Regions from separate parts of the Mesorhizobium sp. M0410 genome, predicted to be linked through region 1. Evidence: predicted binding sites of a transcription regulator. Region 1 holds the regulator's gene; each other region holds the start of a gene.
The links. Region 1 encodes LexA, which represses DNA repair genes until DNA is damaged. Its sites were predicted from a motif close to TGTTCNNNNTGTGTTCNG; they were not measured.
Positions count from the first base shown of each region.

Region 2: a site for LexA is predicted at 2,712-2,729, ahead of NKI63_RS21995 (ImuA family protein). Genes of this name have one in related genera too.
Region 3: a site for LexA is predicted at 2,314-2,331, ahead of dnaE (DNA polymerase III subunit alpha). Genes of this name have one in related genera too.

Region 1 covers NZ_JAMYRN010000007.1:138,386-142,598, reverse strand. The annotation lists gene kynU (kynureninase) at 1-715, opposite strand, end outside; gene lexA (transcriptional repressor LexA) at 1,171-1,905, shown strand; gene NKI63_RS12205 (ComEC/Rec2 family competence protein) at 1,899-4,213, opposite strand, start outside.
Region 2 covers NZ_JAMYRN010000015.1:111,185-115,397, forward strand. The annotation lists gene NKI63_RS21975 (HpcH/HpaI aldolase/citrate lyase family protein) at 1-643, shown strand, start outside; gene NKI63_RS21980 (DUF1737 domain-containing protein) at 672-878, shown strand; gene NKI63_RS21985 (metallopeptidase family protein) at 1,173-1,595, opposite strand; gene NKI63_RS21990 (DUF3800 domain-containing protein) at 1,829-2,581, shown strand; gene NKI63_RS21995 (ImuA family protein) at 2,753-3,835, shown strand; gene NKI63_RS22000 (DUF6504 family protein) at 3,768-4,213, shown strand, end outside.
Region 3 covers NZ_JAMYRN010000030.1:1,950-6,162, reverse strand. The annotation lists gene dnaE (DNA polymerase III subunit alpha) at 1-2,052, opposite strand, end outside; gene NKI63_RS27605 (acetyl-CoA carboxylase biotin carboxylase subunit) at 2,469-4,213, opposite strand, start outside.

The DNA of each region.
Region 1 (4,213 bases):
AGATGAAGGCAGGCGCGCCCGGGCCGCCATTCAGATATTTATAGGTGCAGCCAACGGCAAAATCGGCGTTGGCTTTGTCGAGCTCGACTGGCATCGCGCCGGCGGTGTGGCAGAGATCCCAGACGATCATCGCCCCGGCTTCCTGGGCCCTGCGCGTCAGCGCCGGCATGTCGCGCAGTTCGCCCGATTTGTAGTTGACGTGGTTGACCAGCACCACGGCGGTGCGATCGTCGATCAGCTCCTCGATGGTCGGCGCGTCGACCGCCGAGAGGCGCAGCAGCGCATCTTTTCGCGTCGAAACCACACCCTCAGCCATGTAGAGGTCTGTCGGAAAACTATCGCCCTCGGCGACGATGACCTGCCGCTCCGGTCGCATGGCCATGGCGGCGTGCAGCAGCTTGTAGATGTTGACCGACGTCGTATCGCAGACCACCGTCTGGCCGACCGCGGCACCGATCAGGCGCCCTAGCTGGTCGCCAAGTTCAAGCGGCATGTTGAACCAGCCGGCCGTGTTCCATGCGCGGATGACATCATGCGACCATTCTTCGGTCGCGGCCTTGTACAATTCATCGAAAGCGGCACGTGAAGCAGCTCCTAGCGAATTGCCGTCGAGATAGATCACTCCTTGCGGCAAGACAAAGCGGTCGCGCATCGCGCCCAGCGGATCCGCGGCATCCATCGCCTTTACGGCCACGAGATCGGGAATTCCCGTCATGATTTGCCTGCTCCCCCAAAAAATCCAACGCAACGCCGGACACGCATCAACTGTTCTTCTGTTCTTCCATTACCTGGTTGCGCGTGCAAGGCTCCACCGGCGAGAAGCAGCCTGACCAGGCGGTGGAAACCTGGAGTTAGCCCGAGGTTGGCGTTTTGAGTTCGTTTCGTTCACGGCGCATTGACCAAACCGCACAGTCGATAGGGGTTCACTTCCGTGCCCTTTGCCGACCGACGGCCGATGCCAGTACCGCCTTCTAGGAGGCCAGAACGGCGCAAATGAAAGCAGAATCAATGCGATGAGGCTCGCGGCGGCGAAAATACGGTACGCCGGTAGGGGACGTCGTTTGTTTCCCGAGCCTTAACGCATTCATTAAACTTTAAACAGTTGCGGAACACAACTGGAACAGATAGTGTCTGTTCTGGGTTTGTTTTCTGATTCTGTTGGGGGTCGCTATGCTGACACGCAAACAACACGAACTGCTTATGTTCATCCACGAAAGGTTGAAGGAAAGCGGTATCCCACCGTCCTTCGACGAGATGAAGGAAGCGCTCGACCTGGCTTCCAAATCCGGAATCCACCGACTGATTACGGCGCTGGAGGAGCGCGGCTTCATTCGCCGTTTGCCCAACCGGGCCCGTGCACTGGAGGTGCTACGCCTGCCTGACTCGATCGCCCCCGGCCTCAATGCGGCACGCAAGTTCTCGCCGAGTGTCATCCAGGGCAGTCTTGGGCAAGGTGCCCCTCGGCAGGGCAAGCCGACATCGTCGCGCGTCCCTGCAGCCGGCAATGACGACGATGTCGTCGCCGCCGTTTCGATCCCGGTGATGGGCCGCATCGCCGCCGGTGTGCCGATCGATGCTATCCAGCACCAGACGCATTCGATTTCGGTGCCGCCGGATATGATCATGGGCGGCGAGCATTATGCGCTCGAGGTCAAAGGCGATTCGATGATCGAGGCTGGCATTTTCGACGGCGACACGGTGATCATCCGCAATGCCGATACGGCGAGCCCCGGTGAGATCGTGGTGGCCCTGGTCGACGAGGAGGAAGCGACACTGAAGCGGTTCCGCCGCAAGGGCGCCTCGATCGCCCTGGAGGCCGCCAATCCGGCCTACGAGACGCGCATCTTTGGACCAGACAGGGTCAAGGTGCAGGGCAAGCTCGTTGGGCTGATCCGCCGCTACTGAGTTGCGCCCTTGGTGCCGGCTTTTGGATTGTCGGCCCGGTATGGCGGCAGGCCGCGCGCCGCGCGTGAAAATTTCCGCTGCACGTGCCAGGGCCGGTATGATTTTTCGACGGCGAAGCGGATTTCGGCGCGTGTTGCCGCTTGTGGATCGAAATAGACGGCCGCACTTCCTGCGCGCGCCAGTTGCCGTTTTGTGACGACGAGGACCAGCCGGTCGTAGTAGCAGGGATTATGGGCGGTGGCGTCGTCGATGACGATCAAGCTGGCGAAGGCGCAGGCTGGCCGTGCGGTATCGCGATCCTTGGCTTGCGCAATGATCGCGCCGGATGGATGCCTGGCGAGGCAGAGACCGTCCGTGCAAATGAACGGCATGCCCGGCGGTAGGTCGGCCGGATCGGCAATGTCGAATTGCGGATCGTTCTTTCCAGGTGTTTCCGGCGCGACGATAGCCTCTGATGTGAGCGCGCGTTTCCAGTTGTCGATGGTGAACTCATTCGGGCGTGCCCGGTTGACCGCGAGCTCACCGCTGCCGATCGGCAGCGCGACCAGCCGTGCGTCCTCCGAGATCAATACGTCGGGTACGCGTGTCTGCGTTGTCGTCAGCAAGCCGGCGAGCGCAAAAGGAAGTGCCGCCAGCCGCAACCAGGTCGTCGCCATGCTGGCAATGACGAGGGCGATCGTCACCAGAAGGACGGATCTCAGCGAAATCAGCCCGACCGCATCGATCGGCGAGCGCTCCGAGATCCACCCGGACAGGGCGATCATCGCCGTCAGCCCCTTGCCCATCACGTATAGGAAAGGCCCATCCGCGCCGAACGGCATCGCCAGCGCACTGAGGACGGCGAAGGGCATGACGACCAGTGAGACGATGGGCATGATGGCCAGATTGGCGAACAGGCTGAGCGGCGCCACGCGCTGGAAATGCCATATGGCGAAAAGCGCCGTGGCGCTCCCTGCAATGATCGAGGTCATCGCCAGGCCGCCCATGCCCAGCAGGACCTTTCGCGTGGCGAGGCGTAGCGGCGACCGCCGCGGCGGCGGCGTGGTGGCCCTGCCGGCGCGGTAGTCGGACCAGCCGGCATAGGCGCCGACAAGGGCCGCCGTCGCGGCGAAGGACATCTGGAAGCTCGGACCGACCACCTCGTGTGGCGACACCAGAATGACCGCGATGGCCGAGATCGCCAGGTTGCGCATGGTGAGCGCGGCCCGGTCGAACAGCACGGCGATAAGCATCACCGCCAGCATGATGAAGCTGCGTTCGGCCGCTACCACAATGCCGGAAAAGACGAGGTAGGCCGCAATCGAAAAAAGCGCGGCGGCCGCGGCATATTTCTTGACCGGCCGTCGCGATGAGAAATCGGGAAACAGCGCAAAGGCGCCGCGTAGCAGCGCCATGATGGTGCCGGCGACCAACGCCATATGCAGCCCCGAGATAGAGATGATGTGATAAATGCCTGTACGCCGCATCGCTTCGTTGATCTCCTCGGGAATGCCTGCGCGCACGCCGACGATCAGCGCAGCAGCAATCTCGCCCTCGGCGCCGCCGATGCGGCTGCGGATATGGTCGGCGATGGATTCGCGCGCGTCTTCGATCGCGGAAGAAAGCCGCGCGGCAAGCGGCATGCTGCTCGACGACACGACTTTCGGATTGCCGAGAAAAAAGCCGCTGCCGCCGATACCGGCGAAATAGCTGTCGAAGGAGAAATCATAGCTGTCGGGCCGCACCGGGCCGGTCGGCGGCAGCAGCCGCACATAGCCGGTGATCTCGGAACCGGCGGCCAGCTCATCCGGTATCTTCATCGCCGAAACGCGGACCCGTTCCGGCATGTAGCGCAGCGTCGGCCTGGCGGTTGAGATCACATCGATTGTCAGCCGGATGCGGCCGCTAGCCATGGGTTCGTACGATACGACGCGACCCGTCAGCCGCGTCGAGATTTCAGAACCGAGCACATGCGTCCCGACACGCCAGGTCTCGAACTTGGCGGCAAGCACGCCAAGCACGCAGAACAACGCCACCATGAAGCACAGGCGGGCTCTGGGCCAAGAGCGCGAGACGACGGCACAAAGGGCCGCGAGGAGCACGAGTGCGATCGGCTGTGGAAAGGCCGGCTCCACCGCCATCGCGAAATACACGACCACCCCGCATGCGAGGAACACCGGCACCAGCAGGAAGGCGATGCCACGGTCGAGTTCCAGGCCGGCCGCCGAGGTTACGCTGTTGCGGATACGGGACGGTGACGAGAGGCGGAAACGCCTGGGCAGGCGTACGATGGGCTCGCCCGCGGGCACGAGAACCGTTGCTGGGTCGC
Region 2 (4,213 bases), on a different contig from region 1:
CGCCGACGATCTGCTGGCCGCGGCAAAATGCACGCCCGACGCCATCCTGCTGTCCAAGGTCGACACTCCGCGCGACATCCTCGAGGCCGGCGACGTGCTAGACGACAATTTTATCGCGGACGAGGTCAAATTATGGGCGATGATCGAGACGCCCAAGGCGCTGCTCAATATCGGGCCGATTGCCGAGCTCGGCCGCGACCCGGCCTCGCGCCTGGTTTGTTTCGTTGCCGGAACGAACGACCTGGTCAAAGACACCGGCATTCTCGCCACGCCCGATCGGCGCTATCTCGTGCCATGGCTGATGCAAATGGTGCTCGCGGCGCGTGCCGGCGGCCTCGACCTGCTCGATGGCGTCTTCAATGATTTTCGCGATATGGACGGGTTTGCGCGCGAGTGCACGGAAGCGGCCGCCATGGGTTTTGACGGCAAGTCGCTGATCCATCCGGCTCAGATCGAAGCCGCGAACCGCGCCTTTGCACCGTCGCCCGAAGCAATAGCCGAAGCGCGCGCGGTCAAGGATGCCTTCGCGCTCGCCCAAAATACCGGTAGGGCGGTAGTTGCGCTGAACGGCAAGATGGTCGAGCGGCTGCATCTGGCGCAGGCCGAAAAACTGCTGGCGAAGGCCGCCGCTGTTCGCGCATGACTAACGCAACTGACGACAGGATTGAAGAATGAAACTCTACCGTTTTCTGTCCGGTCCGGACGATTCCAGCTTCTGCCACAAGGTGACGGCGGCGTTGAACAAGGGCTGGCACCTGTTCGGCTCGCCGACCTATGCCTATGACCAGGAAGCCAAGACCATGCGCTGCGGCCAGGCCGTGGTGAAGGACATCGAGGGCCAGGAATACGGCCCCGACACCAAGCTCAGCGATTGGTAGGGAGGTTCGCTGAAGCGCTCGTCCTTCGTCATCCTAGGGCGTAGCAGTCGCGAAGCGACGTCGCGGAGTACCCTAGGATCCATGCCGTTACCTCTGCCGAAGGGCACGGCGGATCAGGATTAGTCTAGTGTGATCTACCACCGATCGGGATAGCCCCGTTACCCAGAACGGGATGATGAGCGTTCGGTTCTGCACCGCCGGCGCACTGCATCACTATCACGGCATGGATCCTGGGGTCTGCGCCGCGTCGCTTCGCTCCTTGCTCCGCCCCAGGATGACGAGGAGCGGGGTCGCTCACTCCGCTGCCTCTTCGATCTTCTCCATATCGTCGTCCGACAGGCCGAAATGGTGGCCGATCTCGTGGATCAGCACATGGGTGACGATGTCGCCCAGCGTTTCCTCGTTCTCGGCCCAGTAGTCGAGGATGGCGCGACGATAGAGGGTGATGCGGTTCGGCCCCTCGCCGGTCTGCGGATTCCAGCGCTCGGCGATGCCGCGCCCCTCGAACAGGCCGAGCAGGTCGAAGGGCGTTTCCAGCGAAAGGTCGTCCATGATCTCGTCGGTCGGGAATTCGGCGATCTGAATGACGATCTCGCCGGTCAACTTGCGAAAGTCCTCCGGCAGATGGGCATAGGCCTCCAGCGCCAGGAGCTCGATTTCCTCCATCGTTGGCGAAAGCTGGTCGTGCCAGATGCGTGTTTGGTAGATGCGAGCCATGCTTTGTCCTTTGATCCCGGCATATAGGCTTTCAGGCCGAACTCGGCAAATGGTCGGGCTGCCGCCTTTGCCCCAGGATCATAAGCAGGAATAAATTCAGCGTGTCGTAATTCGCGTACGCACTGAGGAGGTGGTACCGTGCTGAACAAATTTCGAGCCGATGAGTCGACGGAAATGGTGGAAGGCGCGTCCTAGAGTTCCGCGACACCTTTCTTGCCCCTCGGGAAGGTTTGGTGGTCGTGATTGAGGTCTACCTAGACGAATCTGGCACTGACCATGACTCGCAAATTCTTTCCGTATCCGCCGTTTGGGCTTCAAAAGAAGACTGGCAGATCTGGACCCTCGAGTGGATCGTGGCGAAGGCGCCGATAAAAATTCACCACTCGGTCGATTGCCATAACAGGCATGGGGAGTACGAAGGGTGGACCCGTGAAGAGCGAGATAGACACGTCAAGCGCATCCTGCCGGTAGTCAAAAACCACTACATTCGGGGCATTATCGCCGCCGTCGACAGGCGGAAACTGAGCGAGGTCTTGGCTCACAAACATAGCTTAGCCATCAAGCCGGAAGACATGGTACGCGGCTGGTACTACATCTGCCTGCAATGGGCCCTTCGCAGCACGTGGGAGAAACTCGCATCGGAAGGCCACGATAACATCGCATTCGTCCATGAAGCCAACCAGTACAGCGCGGCGGCGACTGAGGCGTTCCAGCAAGTCCAGCGGCATTTTCCGGGAAAATCGGCGACTTTCAATTTCGGCTCAAAAACTAGGCACCCACCGCTTCAATGCGCAGACGTATTGGCATATGAGGGGAACCATCAAATGAGGAATTTTCGCGGTCCCCTACGAAAAACCCTCCAAGCTATCGACCCTAGCTTCAGCCGCTTTAGCTTTCGCAAATATGACGATGAAGAAGTCGATCAAATCGCCGACTTTACCGCCCAATATTTGAGACGCGTCGCCTCAGAATTGGCTTCAGGCTAGAGTCAAAAGCCGCCCCCTTTTTATCAACCCCAGGCTCCCGAGCGGTTTCCTTGAAAAGCTCGGATTGCTCTTTCTGGGAATAAATTCCCCATGACTCCGCTTGACTCTTCGGGCGGCCTCTGGAATCTATAGGAACATAACGGGAACAATTGTGAGTGGAAGCTGACCGTCATGGCGACAAGCGCCGTGGCGCGGGAGACTGTTTTTGCCCTGCGCCGCCAGATCGCGAAGATCGAAGGGACCTTGCCCGAGCGCCTGGAGGCGCCGGCCAGTTCGTCGTTTGACGCGGATGTCCCTCGTCAGAGTCTGACACCCTCTCGGCATCCGACACCCGCTCGGAATCTGACCATTGTCCGGCGCGGCCTCGCCGTGGCGCCGCCCGATGCGTTTTTGCGCACCGGCGCCGAGCGCCTCGATGCTGCGCTGAGCGGCGGCCTGCCGAAGGCGGCGGTGAGCGAGTTTCATGGCGCCGCGACCCGCGATGCCGGGGTCGTTGCCGGTTTTGCCTTGTCGCTCGTCAGCCTGATCCTAAGCCAGGGGCCGCGATTGCCGGTGCTGTGGATCGGCACATCAGAGGTTTTCCGCGAGGCCGGCTTTCCCTATGCCAGGGGGCTTCACGCCTTCTTCGGCATCGAGCCGGAGCAATTGCTGTTTTCCGAGGCGCCAAGGCTGCTCGATGCGCTGTGGATCGCCGAGGAGGCTGCCCGGATGACGGCGCTGGCCGCCGTCATCCTCGAAATCCGCGGCAGCCCGCAGCGGTTTGACCTCACCGCGACGCGGCGGCTGCACGCCCGCGCGCAGAGTGCGGGCCGGCCGCTGTTCCTGCTGCGCCAGGCCGGCGAGCCCGAACCGACGGCAGCGCCCGTCCGCCTCATCCTGTCGGCGGCACCGGCGGCAACGCGTAAGACGCTTGCCGGGCCGCTCGCCGGCTCGATCGGCCGGCCCGCCTTCACCGTCGCCATCGGCAAGAGCCGCACGGCCTTGCCCGGAAAATTCACACTGGAGTGGAACCCCGATGAACGCATATTCGAAGAAAGACGGGGCGAGCAAGGAAGGTCTCAGGAATGGGCCCCAGAACGGCCAAAGAATCCTATCCCTGTGGTTTCCGCATCTCGCCGCCGAGAGAATCCTGCGGCAGCGTCTGGGGCGGTCCTGGCGTTCCCGGCCGTCGGATCACCTGCCGCTGGTGATCAGTCACCGCGACCGGAACGCCCAGCGCATCGCCGCCCTCGACGAGCGGGCCGAGGCGCTTAATCTGAAGCGCGGCATGGGCATAGCCGACGCACGCGCCATGCATCCCTCGATCGACATCGTGGAGGCCGATCCGGAGGCCGACCGGCGCCTGCTCGAAGGCCTCGCCGACTGGTGCGACCGCTATACCCCGCTGGTGGCGCTTGACGGGACCGACGGCCTCTATCTCGACGTCACCGGCTGCACCCATCTTTTCGGCGGCGAACGCTCGATGCTGGACGATATCCTGTCGCGTTTTTTCCATCAGGGCTTCGATGTCCGCGCCGAGCTTGCCGCCACGCCTGGGGCTGCCTGGGCGGCGGCGCGGTTTGCTGGCGACCGCATCGTGCCCGATGGTAAGGAGGAAGCGCTTCTCGCGCCCTTGCCGCTGGCGGCGCTGCG
Region 3 (4,213 bases), on a different contig from region 1:
GTTGTAGGTCGGGATGTTCTCCATCGGCCCCGGCCGGTAGAGCGCAACGAGCGCGATAATGTCCTCGATACAGTCGGGCCGCATGCCGATCAGCGCCTTGCGCATGCCGGCACTTTCCACCTGGAACACGCCGACCACTTCGCCGCGCGACAGCATGGCGTAGGTTTCTGGGTCGTCGAGCGGAATGTGGGCGAGATCGATCTCGATGGCGCGGCGGCGGATCAGCTTGACCGCCCTGTCCAGCACCGTCAGCGTCTTCAGGCCAAGAAAGTCGAATTTCACCAGCCCGGCCTGCTCGACATACTTCATGTTGAACTGGGTGACCGGCATGTCCGAGCGCGGATCGCGGTACATCGGCACCAGTTCCGACAGCGGCCGGTCGCCGATGACGATGCCGGCGGCATGAGTCGAGGCGTGTCGGTACAGACCTTCCAGCTTCTGCGCCGTGTCGAGCAGCGTCTGTACGATCGGCTCGCGCTCGGCCTCCTCGGCAAAGCGCGGCTCGTTGGCGATGGCGTCGGCGAGCTTGACCGGATTGGCCGGGTTCGACGGCACCATCTTGCTCAGCTTGTCGACCTGCCCGTAAGGCATCTGCAGCACGCGGCCGACGTCGCGCAGCACGGCGCGCGCCTGCAGGGTACCGAAGGTGATGATCTGGCCGACCTGGTCGCGGCCGTATCTCTGCTGGACGTAGCGGATGACCTCCTCGCGCCGGTCCTGGCAGAAGTCGATGTCGAAGTCGGGCATCGACACGCGATCGGGATTGAGGAAGCGCTCGAACAGCAGCGAAAAACGCAGCGGATCGATGTCGGTGATGGTCGTCGAATACGCGACCAGCGAGCCGGCGCCTGATCCGCGGCCCGGGCCGACTGGAATGCCTTGCGCCTTGGCCCATTTGATGAAGTCGGCAACGATCAGGAAATAGCCGGGATATTTCATCTTCTCGATGACCCCGAGCTCGAAATCCAGCCTCTCGCGATATTGCTCGACTGTATAGCCGGGCGTCGGCCCGTGCGCCGCCAGCCGCGCCTCCAGCCCTTCATGCGCCTGCCTGGCAAGCTCCTGCGCCTCCGCCTTGACCGCCGCATCGGCGTCGGCGACATCGCGGCCGGCAAAGCGCGGCAGGATCGGGTTTCGTGTCTTCGGATAGTAGGAGCAGCGCAGTGCGATCTCGACCGTGTTGTCGATTGCTTCCGGCAGGTCGGCGAACAGCCTCGCCATGTCGGCCTGGCTTCTCAGGAAATTGTCGGGCGACAGGCGGCGGCGATTATCGGCCGCAACCACGGAACCTTCGGCGATGGCGATCAGCGCGTCATGCGCCTCATAGTCTTCACGAGAGAAGAAAAACGCTTCGTTGGTGGCAACCAGCGGCAGATCGTGGCGGTAGGCGAGATCGACCGACGACTGCTCGATGGCGCGGTCGTAGCCGGAGACCCGTTCCAGTTCGACATAGAGCCGGTCGCCGAACAGGCCCTTGAGCGCCAGCAGCCGGGTCTCGGCTAGTTCACGGCGGTCCTCTTTCAAGGCATTGCCGATCGGACCGCGCGGCCCGCCGGTAAGGCAGATCAGACCGTCGGAATTTCCCTGCAGCATCTCGCTCGTCAGATGCACCGCCTCGCCGGGCGGTGTCTCGAGGTAGACGCGGCTGACCAGCCTGACCAGATTGCCGTAGCCGGCCTCGGTGGCGGCGATCAGCACCACCGGCCGCATCTCCGGCCCCTGCCGCCTGCGGTCGCGCTGGCTGTCGTTCGCCTCACCGGAAAAGGCGAGGTCGATCTGGCAGCCGATGATCGGCTGGATGCCGTCCTTCACTGCCTTTTGCGCGAATTCCAGCGCACCGAACAGGTTGTTAGTGTCGGTGACGGCGATTGCCGGGCATTCGTCCTGCACCGCATGGCCGACGATCTTGCCGAGCTGCAAGGCACCTTCGAGCAGCGAATAGGCCGAATGCACGCGCAGATGAATGAACCGACGCGCCGCCGCCTCTGCCCGCGACGCCTTTGCATAGGCCTCGCGCAGCAAGGGATCGCGTGGAAGTCTCTCATCCGTCATGGTTTTTTCGCGCCGCCTCACAGGGACTCAGTCGATCAAGATGTATTGTCCGGCAGCAGATAACATGAGTCCAGCAGAAGCGATTGGAGCTTTGGACGTTTAGAGCAACCGCCGAAGCTGCCGATCTCCCCCCTCGTGGGGGAGATGTCCGGCAGGACAGAGAGGGGCGCCGCCAACCTCAGGCCGGAAACACAAAACCCGCCACAGCGGGCGGGTCGTTGGAGCCATTTAGCACCATATCCAAATTACTAGCATAGCTGCCGGCACAAAGCAAGAACAAAATACGTTGTGAGGCAAAAAAAGCGAATTCCGCACGCCCCTCGCCTTGTCCCTCCTCAAGCGAGCGTGCTCAACCAATTGCAAGGTCGCGTTCCTTCGCTCCCCTTTGTCCCACCAACCTCAAGCAGATTACAGCCTCACGCGAATTCCATGATCACCGCATCGACGGCAAGGCTGTCGCCGGGCTTGGCGTTGAGCTTCGAGACGATGAGGTCGCGCTCGGCGCGCAGCACGTTCTCCATCTTCATCGCTTCGACCACGGCAAGCGTCTCGCCGGCCTTGACCTCCTGCCCCTCGGCAACAGCGATCGATACGACAAGGCCGGGCATCGGGCAAAGCAGCATCTTGGAGGTATCCGGCGCCACTTTTTCTGGCATCAGCCTTTCGAGCTCGGCAGTGCGCGGCAGCATGGCGCGGGCTGTCACCGAAATGCCTTTCCAGGCGATGCGGAACCCGTTCAGCACCGGCCTGACTTGCGCCGCGACCTTGCGGCCGCCGACCGTGCCGCGCCAGATGAGATCGCCCGGCCGCCAGTCGGATGCCACGGTCAGTGCCTTGCCACCGTCGATTGTGAGGTCGAGCTCCATCGGAATGGAAATCATCCCTTCGACGATGGCGACCGAAAGATAGTCCGGGCCGATCTTCACCACCCAATCGCGTTTCAAGGCGCCGGAATGCGGCGCCAGCCGCCCGCCCAGCCGGTCGAGCCGATCGCGGCGCAGCAGTTCCACCGCGGTGGCAATCGCGGCCAGCACCGCTTTCTCCTCGGCGTCTGGCACAATGGGCGCGAAGCCGTCGGGATACTCCTCGGCGATGAACCCGGTCGATATCTGACCTTCTCGCCAGCGCGGATGCTGCATCAGCGCCGCCAGGAACGGTATGTTGTGCTCGATGCCGTCGACGACGAAACTGTCCAGCGCTTCCGACATGGCGTCGATCGCCACCAGCCGCGTTGGCGCCCAGGTGCACAGCTTGGCGACCATCGGGTCATAGAACATCGAGATTTCCGAGCCTTCGGTGACACCGGTATCGTTGCGGATAACGATGTCGCCGAACTTTCCTTCCTCGGGCGGCCGATACTTCGTCAGCCGGCCGATCGACGGCAGAAAATTGCGATAAGGATCTTCGGCATAGAGGCGGCTTTCCACCGCCCAGCCGTTCAGCCTGACGTCGCTCTGCTTGATGGCGAGCTTTTCGCCGGCTGCCACGCGGATCATCTGCTCGACCAGGTCGATGCCGGTGACCAGTTCCGTCACCGGATGCTCGACCTGCAGCCGCGTGTTCATTTCCAGAAAATAGAAGTTCTTGTCGCTGTCGACGATGAACTCGACCGTGCCGGCGCTCTGGTAGTCGACGGCCTTGGCCAGCGCCACCGACTGCTCGCCCATGGCTTTGCGGGTCTTGGCGTCGAGGAACGGCGACGGCGCCTCCTCTACGATCTTTTGGTTGCGGCGCTGGATCGAGCATTCGCGCTCGCCGAGATAGAGCGTGCTGCCATGCGCGTCGGCGAGCACCTGGATTTCGATATGGCGCGGATCGACGATGAACTTTTCGATGAAGACGCGGTCATCGCCGAACGAGCTTTTGGCCTCCGACCGCGCCCGGTCGAAGCCGTCGCGCACCTCTGCCTTGCTCCAGGCGATGCGCATGCCCTTGCCGCCGCCGCCGGCCGAGGCCTTGATCATCACGGGATAGCCGATTTCGCCGGCTATTCTTTCGGCATGGGCGGCGTTTTCGACGACGCCGAGCCAGCCGGGCACCGTCGACACCTTGGCCGCATTGGCGAACTTCTTCGATTCGATCTTGTCGCCCATCGCCTTGATGGCCTTGGGCTTCGGGCCAATGAAGACGATGCCTTCCTGCCCCAACGTTTCGCAGAAGG